DNA from 3 places in the Arthrobacter sp. Rue61a genome. Region 3 is predicted to be linked to each of the others. Evidence: riboswitches for the same ligand, from Rfam matches in the RefSeq annotation. Region 3 holds a riboswitch; each other region holds the start of a gene.
The links. Region 3 has a riboswitch for thiamine pyrophosphate ahead of thiC (phosphomethylpyrimidine synthase ThiC). Riboswitches for the same ligand answer to the same signal wherever they lie in the genome.
Positions count from the first base shown of each region.

Region 1 (4,052 bases), 1.3 Mb from region 3:
CTTCAACGGGTCGATTCCCGCACCCTCGGAAAGCTCGACGGCGGCACTCACCTTGCCGTCCACAGGTGCCAAAAGGCCGGCCAACGTGAGCGCGAACGTGGACTTGCCCGCACCGTTTGGGCCCGTAATGGTCAGTGCTTGTCCTGCCCGGACCTGTGCACTGATGCCCGTTTGCACCGGTATGGGCGGGATGGTTTTGAACCCTTTGCGCCGTGGCTTTTCACGGGAAACAGAAAGGTCCTGGGCTGCGAGGAGAAGCTGCGCGGTGTCGGGCTCATTGTGCCGCCCCCGGGTTGCCGGGACGTACCCGGGCACCCAGACGCCTGCCGACATGAGCATAGTGCGGGCCTCGGAAAGGACCTGGTCCGGAGGGCCGTCCAAGAGGACGCCGCCCGTGACCCGCCCGGCCCCTGCGGCCGTGCTGGACCCTGCGGCCGACCCCGGCTGCAGGACCACAATCCTGTCCACCAGGTCTTTCCAGACGGACACACGGTGTTCCACCACAACCAGCGTGGCGCCGGTCTTGTCCAGGCATCGCCCAACAGCATCACGGACCTCGAGCACCCCTGCAGGATCCAGGTTGGCCGTTGGTTCGTCCAGCAGGATCAGCCCGGGCCGCATTGCCAAAATTCCTGCAAGCGCAAGGCGCTGCTTCTGGCCGCCGGAGAGCGCCGCCGTCGGGTGATCCAACGCCAGGCCGCCACCCGCAACGGTACGCAACCCGACGTCGTCGAGCGCTTCATGGACGCGGGACCAAATCTCGTCACGGGGCACGGCAAGGTTCTCCGCGCCGAAAGCAACGTCGTCGCCAACCCTCGACAGAACCACCTGTGTCTCGGGGTCCTGTTGCATCAATCCGGCGCGTCCCCGCTGCTCGCGGGGCGCACCGCCGTCGATCAGCAGGGAGCCGGTCTCATCCGAGTCGTCTTCCTCATCCCCCAACACTCCGGCGAGGGCATGCAGGAGCGTGGACTTGCCGGCACCCGAAGGTCCCAGCAGCAGTACGCGCTCCCCCGGTTCGATCCGAAGGTCCAGGCCCTGAATAGCAGCTTGGGCCCGGCCGGCATGCCGCCAACCCCAGCCCTCGGCTGAGATGGCGGCAGGCCTCACCGTGCCGCTTTGCGTGGCGGACATCAGCTGAAGACGGGCTCCGAAGCGGCCTTGCGCGAGGCGAAGGAGCTCAGCACGCCGGTCTTGGCCAGGCCGCGCGTGGCCGCCCAGGAGAGTGCGCCCGCGATAATTGCGCCGGAAATTGTGGTGAAGGTGATGTAGGCCAGCTTGTCGACGGCCTCATAGGCGATGTTCCAACCCCATGGCAGGAAGGAGTCGTTCAGGCCGCAGAAGAGGCCCGCGCCGGCGCCCGCAAGGAGCGCGGTGGGCAGGTTGAACTTCTTGTACCTGAAGGCGGCGAAGATGAGCTCGGCGCCCAGGCCCTGCAAAACGCCGGATATCAGCACCGTGGTGCCGTACTGCGAGCCCATGATGAGCTCACCGGTGGCGGCGACGGCTTCGCAGAACAGCGCAGCACCGGGCTTGCGGATAATGAGCATTCCCAGGACCGCGGGAATCATCCAGCCACCGGCAATCAAGCCTGTGAGCGGCGGATACGTCGCGTTCATGGGGATGGATACCAGTGCCGCGCCCTGGGACCATGCCCAGAAGATCACGCCGCCGGCGATGGCGATAAGAGCCGCCACAACGATGTCTACAACGCGCCAGTTATAACTGGCCTTCTTCACGTTTACCGTGGTCATTTTCTGCCTCCTGAGGTTACAGGAGGGGAAAGTGCTCCCCGGATCCCGGGTCCGGCTCGCGCCGTCCGCATCCGGACACTCTGAGAAGCTCGACTCCCTTGCGCCGGTACTAACCGGATCAGGTTCGAGGGTCTGCGGCTGTCCGCACTCTCAGCGCCCTCGCGTCTCCTGCATCTCTGCAGAGTCCGACGGCGGCGCTCCCCTGTCGTTATCAAATCTGCCCTGATGGGCTGGTTCAGTTTACACCTGAGTCCGTGGCGGGCGCTGCGGTCCAGTCACAATCGCCTTCCCGTCCTTGAGGTGCCCGTTGCCACGCGCGTTGCGAGGCCCGCTCTACACCCCTCCCCCACGCCATTCCCTGCACACCAGGCCTAACAACGAGACGGAGGGCGTTGCGAGGCCCGCTCTACACCCCTCCCCCACGCCATTCCCTGCACACCAGGCCCCACAACAGGACCTGAGAGAATGAATCAGCAGACTTCACCGCGGCAAAGGGGCACATTTCATGACGGACATCTCCGGCTCGGGACTTACAGACACCAACGCCGTGGCGGAACCCCGCCTGGCAGCGAGCGTCATCCTGCTCCGCGACGCCTCGGACGGCCTCGAAGCCTTCGTCCAACACAGGGTGAGCACCATGGACTTTGCCGCCGGAATGGTGGTCTTCCCTGGCGGACGCGTCGATGCCGCCGATCAGAGCGGGTGGGACTACCCGGCGGAGCTGCTTCAACGCCACGCAGCCGACTGGAACCAGAGCTCCCTGAGCGCGGATCCGGGAGCAGCAGCGAAGAACGCCGGGACGGTACTCGCTGCCGCCATCCGCGAGGTTCAGGAGGAGGCCGGACTCACCATCGATGCCTCCGACCTCCGCCCGTGGGCCAACTGGATCACCCCCACGGACATGCCCAAACGCTTCGACACGTTCTTCTACGTTGCCAAGCCCTCTCCGGGAGCCACGCCCCAGCATCAAACTACGGAAGCCTGGCAATCACTGTGGATGCCGGTGGCGGACATTCTTGAAGCGGAAGCCGCAGGCACGTTGAAACTGATGCCGCCCACCTATTACCTGCTCAAAGAAATCGCCGGACTCGGAACCGTGGACGCTGTCTGGTCGGCCGAACACCCAGTCGTTCCAGTACTTGCGCCGGTTGGTTCATTGGCGGCGTTCCTCAAGGAACGGGAAAGCCGCCGCTAACGGTGTGGCCTTTAGAGCTAGGCTGGGGGCATGAACCTCTTCTTCAAGCTGATCGGTGCCGGAGTAAGCCTCGGAGCAGGATTCGTAGGCACCAAACTCGTCAATAAAGGGTGGGAAAAGGCCACTGGCAGCAAACCGCCCATGGGCAACGACGATATGGAAACCAGTCTGCGTTCGGCGCTGACATTCGCACTGATTTCGGCTTTTGTGAGCACGCTCATCCAGGTCCTGGCAAGCCGGGGCACGCAGCGCGCCATCGCGCGCTTCGCGAAGACCCACGACATCGTCTAGGCACCCGAACCACGACGCCGGGTCACCTGCAGGTGACCCGGCGTTCGTTGTGGCTGCTGCTAGCGGTCGCTCCCCGGTTCCTGACCGGCGGCCGCCCTTTGGACTACGGCTTCCAACTCATCCTTGGTGAGCTTTTCGCGGTGTCCGTGCTTGGTGCGGTACGCCGAGCGGCCCACCATGTGGGCAGAGACGGGCGCCGTGAGGAGCTGGAAAATCCAGGCCACCACCAAGACAGGCCACACCCACCAGGTGCGCATCTGGAGTCCGATTGCGGCAAGCATGAGAAACAACCCCAGGACCTGCGGTTTGGTGGCTGCGTGCATGCGGCTCATGAGGTCCGGGAAGCGGAGCAAGCCGATGGCCGCGCCCAGTGACATCAGGGCACCCACCACCAGGAATACGGCGGTGACAACATCAATCACAGCGTCAAGGCCGGTGGCATCAGGACTCATTGCTTTGCTCCCTGCGTTCGGCCACGAACCTTGCAACTGTCACAGAGCCGATGAAACCGATCACTGCGAGCGCTACCAGCAGCATCAGGTTGTTCAGATGCTTGTTCAACGCCATATCGATCGCCAGGGCAGCGCCCAGGATTGCCAGCAAAACGTCTGATGCCAGAACGCGATCCAGGAGGGACGGGCCGATGGCGATGCGGATAATTGCCCCAGCGGCGGCCAAGCTGAGGATCACGGCTGTAGCTATGAGAACCGCTTCTTTCATAGCGCTGCTCCTTCCATCCCGGGACGCTGTTCGGCTTTGAGGGCCTCGACTTCTTCGCGTGTACCCATGATCCGGATCAGTCCTGCTTCGAT
Region 1 is NC_018531.1:4,176,204-4,180,255, forward strand. Features, by position in the region: gene ARUE_RS19050 (ABC transporter ATP-binding protein) at 1-1,134, opposite strand, end outside; gene ARUE_RS19055 (ECF transporter S component) at 1,134-1,754, opposite strand; TPP riboswitch at 1,832-1,968, opposite strand; gene ARUE_RS19060 (NUDIX hydrolase) at 2,260-2,949, shown strand; gene ARUE_RS19065 (DUF4235 domain-containing protein) at 2,980-3,240, shown strand; gene mnhG (monovalent cation/H(+) antiporter subunit G) at 3,300-3,692, opposite strand; gene ARUE_RS19075 (MrpF/PhaF family protein) at 3,682-3,960, opposite strand; gene ARUE_RS19080 (Na+/H+ antiporter subunit E) at 3,957-4,052, opposite strand, start outside.
Region 1: linked by a shared signal. The riboswitch ahead of ARUE_RS19055 (ECF transporter S component) and the one ahead of thiC (phosphomethylpyrimidine synthase ThiC) in region 3 are both predicted to bind thiamine pyrophosphate.

Region 2 (4,052 bases), 350 kb from region 3:
GTGGGGCCGTTCTTGATGTCGAAGGCAATGACTCCCCGCTGCATCTCTCCGGCGGCAACATCCCCGGAAGGCAGTCCTCCCAGACCTTCCTCCACGTAGATCTCCTCGCCCTTGGCGCCGTCCGCGTCGAAGGCCTCGAAGTTCGAGGGTGAGGCGTAACTGCTTCCAGCTGTGGCCTCCCAGGAAACCTCCAAGAGGAGGAAGCCTCCCTTGGTCGGTTTCATGTAGGACATCCCGGGAATTTCGGTGGTGTAACCGGAGTTCAGGAGGCTGACCTTCACGGTGTTGCCCTCGGACATGGTGACGGTTAAGGAACCGTCATCAGAGGCAGTGCCCGACGACGGTGCCGGTGCCTCCTGGGAGGCCGACGGCAGGACCGGGGCATCGGTGCCTGCACCCTGGACTGCAGCAGCAACAAAGGTCAACGACAACACCGTGGACACGATTCCGACAATCAGGCCCGCGAACCAGACGACAATGGTGATGATCCATGCCTTCTTCTTGTTCTCCGGGTAACCCGCAAGCGGACGGCCCTGCTTGTCCCGGGCGTTTCCCGTCAGCGTGATGATGAGGTCAACGATGGACCAGATACCGAAGCCTCCGGCTGTGAGCAGCTTCGCGATTCCGGTACCGATCTTGCCCAGATAGAAGCGGTCCACACCGAAGCTACCCAGGAGCAGGGCCAGGATCCATGTGGTCATGAAGGACTTCGCCGGAGCTCCCACCGGGGTTCCGTAGGGGCCTGAATCCGGTCCGGGCTGGTAGCCCGGCTGTGCCCCACCCTGGAACTGGCCGCCGTAAGCGTAGGGTGCGGCAGGCACCTGCGGAACTCCTGACTTGGCGTCGTTTTGAGGCGCGGGTGGGTAACTGGGGTGACTCATTGAAAATCCTTCAGTGAAGTGGGTGCGAGGAGGAGGACATGCGCTATGCAGGGCAAGAGGGCAGTCAACTCACTTCAAGTCAGCCTAGTAGGAATGGAGCTCGAAGCAGGAACGGAATCCCCGGGAGCCGGATGGCCCACCAGGGATAGTCTTGATCCATGGGCATCTCCCCGGACGCTGCAGCCTCTGCCGGGCAACTCTCCGCGGAGTTGCTTGGAGCCATGGCATATGGCGAGCTATCCGCTTTCGGGCGCCTCTCCCTGGATTCGCGCTATGCCCCCACCCTCCATGACAGGTCTGTGTTCGCGAAGATCGCCGTGGGCGCCTACGGCAACTTTGCGCTCCTCAATGACCGGTTGTCGGAGATGGGCGTCGATCCGGAACAAGCCATGCTGCCGTTCCAGCGCTCCTTCGATCATTTCCATGAGCGCACCAAACCGGGGGACTGGTTCGAATCTGTCATGAAGGCGTACGTCATCGATACGGTGTCATCGGACTTCTACAGGGCCGTATCGATGTTCCTCGACCCAACAACGCGGCATTTCGTTGAACGCGTCGCTTCCCCTGACCAGGCCACGGAAGTCCTTCGCGTCCTGATCAGGCGGGCCTTGGCTGACGACCCGCGCCTGGCCTCGCGCCTTGCATTGTGGGGTCGCCGCTTGGTGGGGGAGGCTTTGACGCAGGCGCAGCGCGTCGGCATGGAACACCCCCTGCTGGGACCATTGCTGAAAGGCGGCGGGGATGCGCGTGCAGCGGTCAGGAGCTTAACGACGGAACTCGCCGATAAACACGGGCGCCGGATGACAGGCCTTGGCCTGACCGCGTAGCGGCTAAGACCGCTTGAATTCGGCGGGAAACTACACGGTGTCCAGTGCTTGCAGCAGCGACTTGGCTGCCGCCGTCGGGTCCGTTGCCTCGGTGATGGCACGGACCACGACGATCCGGCTGGCTCCCGCTTCCACTACCTGTTCGACGTTGCTGAGGTCGATGCCACCAATGGCGAACCAAGGAAGTGTCACAGCATTGCCCGAACGCTTTTCCGCTTCTGCGGCATATGTGACCAAGTCCAGCCCCACCGCCGAGCGGCCGGGTTTGGTAGGCGTTGCCCAGACCGGACCCACGCAGAAATAGTCCAGTCCCAGGGGGCCCTGGGAGGTGGCGACTGCCGCATCGATTTGTTCCTGTGTGTGGGTGGAAAGACCGATGCCGGTCACGTTCGGCAAGAGGGTTCGCGCTGCCGTCAGGGGCAGGTCCTTTTGACCGATGTGGAATACAGGAGCCCCGGAAATACTGGCAACATCGGCCCGGTCGTTGACAGCCCAAAGCCGTCCGTGCCGTTGTGCGACGCTCCGCAAAACGGCCAGCAATTCAAGCTCCTCGGCAGCTTCCAGAGTCTTGTCGCGGAGCTGGATGATGTCAACGCCTCCAGCGAATGCGGCGTCCACAAAGTCTTCGAAATCGCCCTGCCGTTGACGGGCATCAGTGCACAGATAGAGGCGGGCGGAGGCGAGGGCGTCAGGCTGGGTCATGGAAACCAGAGTAGTTCCTCTAAACTGGGCACGTACTGCGGGAGCCGCGACATTCGTCATATGACTGTCCGGCTGAGAGGGCTTCAGCGCCGACCGCTTGACCTGATCCGGCTAGTACCGGCGTAGGGAAGGAAACGAATGGCAGGTCCCCGCCATACCCCCATCCAGACAGACGTGGCCGTCATTGGCGGCGGCATCATAGGCCTTGGCATCGCTCATGAAGCCCGGCGACTTGGCCGTTCAGTGGCGCTGATCGATCCCGTCCCGGCCTCGGGTGCAACGTTCGCCGCCGCCGGAATGCTTGCACCCGTCAGCGAACTGCATTATCAGGAGGGAGACCTCCTGGAATTGATGGTCGAATCTTCGCGGCTGTGGCCTTCCTTCGTGGACGGACTGCACGTGGGTGGAGAGGGCAGCGGATACCGCACGACGCCGACCCTCGCCGTGGGTGCCGACGCAGCCGACCGCAGGGCGCTCGCAGACCTGAGGTCCGTACAGCTCGCAGCTGGATTGGGAGTTGAACCTCTGGCCCTGCGGGACGCGAGGCAACGCGAGCCGCTCCTCAGCCCACAGATTTCCTGCGCTTTCGATATTCCCGCCGACCACCAAGTGGATCCGCGAAAGCTCGCCGCATGCCTCCTGGCTGGATTAGCAAACCATTCACCTGACGACGGTTCCTGGGTGTCCGGGGCCGATGACGGATTCGCCGTTCCTTCCCCGGCACGCGGTGTGCTGAGGGATGACGGGCGGGTCACCGGAGTGGAACTCGAATCCGGAGTCGTGGTCCGCGCCGCGGAGACTGTGGTGGCCAACGGGCTGGGGGCATCCCAACTGTCGGGGCTCCCTGAGGGACTGAACCTTCCGGTGAGGCCGGTCTATGGCGACATCCTCCGGCTTCGCGTCCCCGACAACCTCCGGCCCTTGGTCACGTCCACTGTTCGGGGGATGGTTCGAGGCGTTCCCGTCTACATAGTTCCCCGCGATGACGGAACCGTGGTGATTGGGGCGACGCAACGCGAAGACGGATTGTCAGCGTCTTCCAACGCGGTCTCTGCCGGCGGCGTCTACCAGCTGCTGAGGGATGCCCAAGCCCTGGTCCCCGCAGTTGCGGAATTGGAACTCCTTGAAGCAACCGCCCGCGCCCGCCCTGGAACCCCGGACAACGCCCCCCTGCTCGGACGGGTCAGCGGTCCCCACGGTGACACTGACGGCTTGGTGATCGCCACAGGTTTCTTCCGCCACGGTGTGCTCCTGACTCCCGTGGCCGCCAGAATCGTGGGCGAACTCATCAGCGGCACAACGGACCCTCGATGGACTCCGTTCCTGCCTGATCGCTTCGCGGGCAACGCTTCAGTTCCCCAAGTTCTTACACCAGCAGCACACGCTCCCACCAAGGAAACAGCATGAACATCAAACTCAACGGAACCGATCACGCAGTCTCCGATGACGCATCCGTCAGCACCCTGGTCACAGCGATCACCGGCCGCGCCTTGGACCCTCGCGGACAAGCGGCCGACGGCGGCAAGCTGGGAGTCGCGGTCGCACGTAACTCCGAGGTGGTGCCCCGCAGCCAATGGGCCGTGACGGCGCTGGCCGACGGAGACGAACTCGAACTCGTAACAGCAGTCCAAGGAGGCTGAAC
Region 2 is NC_018531.1:3,222,229-3,226,280, reverse strand. Features, by position in the region: gene ARUE_RS14615 (TM2 domain-containing protein) at 1-881, opposite strand, end outside; gene ARUE_RS14610 (ferritin-like fold-containing protein) at 1,040-1,708, shown strand; gene thiE (thiamine phosphate synthase) at 1,739-2,410, opposite strand; TPP riboswitch at 2,438-2,556, shown strand; gene thiO (glycine oxidase ThiO) at 2,549-3,817, shown strand; gene thiS (sulfur carrier protein ThiS) at 3,814-4,050, shown strand.
Region 2: linked by a shared signal. The riboswitch ahead of thiO (glycine oxidase ThiO) and the one ahead of thiC (phosphomethylpyrimidine synthase ThiC) in region 3 are both predicted to bind thiamine pyrophosphate.

Region 3 (4,052 bases):
TTCTCGGCCGAAACCGGCGGGCTGGACACCCCGGAGGCCCGGCGGTCAGCCCGCAGGCTCCGGCTCCAAGCACCGCCATGGGATGCCCCGCTCCATATCGTGCCGGGCGTTCCCACACTCGTCCTCACGGGAGGTTGGGAGCCCTTGTATGAGGAAATCGCCGGCTATCTGCAGGAAACCGGTGCCCTCCGCCGCGTAGCAGCGGGAGGACACCGGCCCCAGGATTCCGTTGACGGAGATCAGGCTATCCGCTCGTTCATCGCGGATGTCGGCCGGGCTATGTCAGTTCAAGCTTCCTGAGCGGCTGACGCCCTGGTTTGCCGGGACCTGAAGCTCCGGCAGGTACACCTTTCCACCTGAAGCCAGGAACTCCTCGCTCTTTTCCCGCATGCCGCTGTACATTCCAGCGATGGCCGCCTGCGATTCTGCCGAACCATACTCGTCACGGATGTCCTGGCTGATGCGCATCGAACAGAACTTGGGTCCGCACATGGAGCAGAAATGGGCGGTCTTCGCCGGTTCGGCGGGCAACGTCTCATCATGGAAGGCCTCGGCAGTCACGGGATCGAGGGACAACGCGAACTGGTCGCGCCACCGGAATTCAAACCGCGCCTTGGAAAGTGCATCATCACGTTCATGAGCCCCCGGATGTCCCTTGGCGAGGTCCGCAGCGTGCGCCGCGATCTTGTAGGTGATGACGCCCGTTTTGACGTCGTCCTTGTTGGGAAGCCCCAGATGCTCCTTCGGGGTCACATAACAGAGCATGGCCGTGCCGTAGCGTGCAATTTCCGTGGCGCCGATGGCCGAGGTGATGTGGTCATAGCCGGGGGCGATATCGGTAACCAGCGGACCCAACGTGTAGAACGGCGCACCCTTGCACAGTTCCTGCTGGCGCTCCACATTTTCACGCACCAGATGGAAGGGAATGTGCCCCGGGCCTTCCACCATGACCTGCACGTCGAACTCCCACGCCCGTTGTGTCAGCTCAGCGAGCGTATCCAGCTCGGCGAACTGCGCGGCGTCGTTCGCGTCGGCGATGGAACCGGGGCGGAGCCCGTCACCCAGGGAAAACGCGACATCGTATTTGGCGAAGATTTCGCACAACTCGTCAAAATGCGTGTACAGGAAGTTCTCCTGGTGGTGCGCCAAGCACCAGCCGGCCATGATCGAACCGCCGCGGGACACGATGCCCGTGACCCGGTTGGCGGTCAACGGCACGTACCTCAGCAGAACGCCCGCGTGGATGGTCATGTAGTCCACGCCCTGCTCGCATTGCTCGATCACGGTATCGCGGAAGATTTCCCACGTCAGCTTGTTGGCCTCGCCGTTCACTTTTTCCAGCGCCTGGTAGATAGGGACTGTTCCGATCGGAACGGGGGAGTTGCGGATGATCCATTCGCGCGTCGTGTGGATGTCATCTCCCGTAGAGAGGTCCATCACTGTGTCAGCGCCCCACTGGGCTGCCCACTGCAGCTTGTCCACCTCCTCGGCGATGGAGCTGGTGACTGCAGAGTTTCCGATGTTGGCGTTGATCTTCACCAAGAAAGCCTTGCCAATGATCATCGGCTCGGATTCGGGGTGGTTGATGTTGTTCGGGATAATCGCTCTTCCCGCGGCAACTTCGCTGCGGACAAGGTCAACATCGCAGTTTTCCCGCAACGCGACGAACTGCATTTCAGGAGTCACAACTCCCTGCTTCGCGTAGTGCATCTGCGTGACGGCCCTACCCTCGACGGCGCGGCGCGGCACAGGTTGCGCGCCCTTCCACTCCGCTGACGCTGCTCCACGCCGAACCGCGGACTTGCCGTCGTCGAGTAGGTTTCGTTCCCGACCAGAATAGGCCTCCGTGTCTCCGCGGGCTTCGATCCACGGTGCACGGAACGGCTCCAACCCCACCACCGGATCGCTGCCCGGGCCTGCTGTTCGGTACACCTGCAAAGGGGGATTGGCTTGCCCGTTGGGGGAGGGCTCCAAAGCGATCTCCGTGACGGGGACACGTATGCCGTTGTCGCGGTCTTCCAGCCACGCCAACGTGTGGGACTTCAACGATTGCGTGACGGGCTCAGGAGCGTTTTCGCTTGCGTTGATCTGGTTTTGGCCTGCGTTGATCTGATTTTGAACAGGGCTGTGCTGTGTTTCTGCGGTGCTCAAGGGAATACTCACTTCCTTCGCCGGCATTACCCGGACAGGTTCAACGGTCGCAGACTGCATCAGTCCGATCTCAGCCCCTGCAAGGGCTCCCGTGTGGTCGTAGACGAAGCTACCACAGCTCCCGGCGGGCTCCCAGTCACATGAGTACAGCAGGCTCTGGCGAGCCACCGCAGCTACGCTTTTGCCATGGCCAACATCATCGAATTCAGTGGACCCGTGCTCGTCTCGGCGGACGAAGAGCGCCGCGGGCTGTGGTCCATCGACGGCAAACTGACGTTTGAACGTCCCCTTGCCTCGCCGGACAAGGTATTGGATGGCTGGGTCCTGCCGGGTTTTGTTGACGCACACTGCCATATCGGACTCGGCGTTGGAGGAGCGGTTGACGAGCAGGCCACGCTTGCCCAGGCACAAGCAGACCTCGTCGCCGGGACGCTGCTGATCCGCGATTGCGGATCGCCCTCAGACACCCGCTGGGTACAGCAGCGATCGGACTTGCCCCGGTTGATCCGGTCAGGCCGGCATATCGCGCGGAGCCGACGTTACCTCCGCGGGTTGGGCCACGAGATTGAGCCCGGCGACCTCGTGGAGACCGTCCGAAAGGAAGCCCGCGACGGCGACGGCTGGGTAAAGCTGGTGGGTGACTGGATCGATCGCGGCGTTGGCGATCTCGCTGCCTCTTTCCCGGCGAGGATCGTGAGGGACGCCATTTCGGCCGCGCATGATGAAGGTGCCAGGGTCACGGCTCACTGTTTCGCCGAGGACACCATCGACGACATGCTTGATGCCAATATCGACTGCATAGAGCACGCCACCGGTCTCCTGCCGCGACACCTTCCCCGCTTGGTGGAACAGTCAGTGCCGATCGTTCCCACCTTGGTCAACATCGCTACTTTCCCGGATATAGCAGCCCAGGCCGGGCAGAAGTTTCCGGAGTACGCGGACCATATGACCCGTCTCTGGGAGGGGAGGCGTGAGCGTGTGCTTGAGGCCTTCGAGGCGGGTGTTTCCATCTATGCAGGCACCGACGCCGGCAGCGTGATCAAGCACGGCAGGATTGCCGACGAAATGAAGGAACTGCACGACGCCGGCCTGCCGCCGGCGGCGGTCCTGGACGCCGCCGCGTGGAGTGCCCGTCCATGGCTGGGAGCCGACGGCATCAGCGACGGGGCGAGTGCCGACGTCGTGCTGTGCAGTACCGATCCACGGCGCCACCTGGAGACAGTGCTCGAACTAAAGCACATCGTCCTGCGAGGCGAGTTCGTACGTTAGGAATAAATTGAAGCTTCAAGTAATTTAGTAAGGTAAGCAGGGTACCGAAAGGCGGCATCCTCAAAACCGGGAGCTTCACATGACCACCACCTCCAGCCAGGATCTTCTTCCCGCCGAACTCACCATGGGCACCGTCATGCTCAAGGTCGGCGACATGAAGGTCATGAGTGACTATTACCAGCGCGCCCTGGGGCTGGACGTCGTGGCCGAGCAGGATGGCGGGCTCTATTTGGGACGCGTAGGTAAGCCCGTTGTCCATCTTGCGCCGGCGGTTGGCTTGCAGATACCGGGGCGGGGGGAGGCTGGCCTGTTCCACACAGCCATCCTGTTCCAGGATCAGCCCTCACTGGCCGCAACCATCGCCACGGCCGCTGAATATGAGCCCCGGGCGTTCGCGGGCAGCGCCGACCACCTGGTCAGCGAAGCGTTCTACTTCACTGACCCCGAAGGCAATGGAATCGAGCTTTACTACGACAAGCCGCGTGAACTCTGGCAGTGGGATGGCAAGAATGTAGTGATGGACAATGTGGCCTTGCCGCCGCAGCGCTTCCTCCAGCAGCACCTGAGCGAAGCTGCCGTAACGGGGCAGCGGGAGGCCGCTGCCGGCGTTGGACACGTGCACCTGCAGGTGG
Region 3 is NC_018531.1:2,867,784-2,871,835, reverse strand. Features, by position in the region: gene ARUE_RS13075 (alpha/beta fold hydrolase) at 1-300, shown strand, start outside; gene thiC (phosphomethylpyrimidine synthase ThiC) at 283-2,151, opposite strand; TPP riboswitch at 2,147-2,254, opposite strand; gene ARUE_RS13065 (amidohydrolase family protein) at 2,338-3,420, shown strand; gene ARUE_RS13060 (VOC family protein) at 3,500-4,052, shown strand, end outside.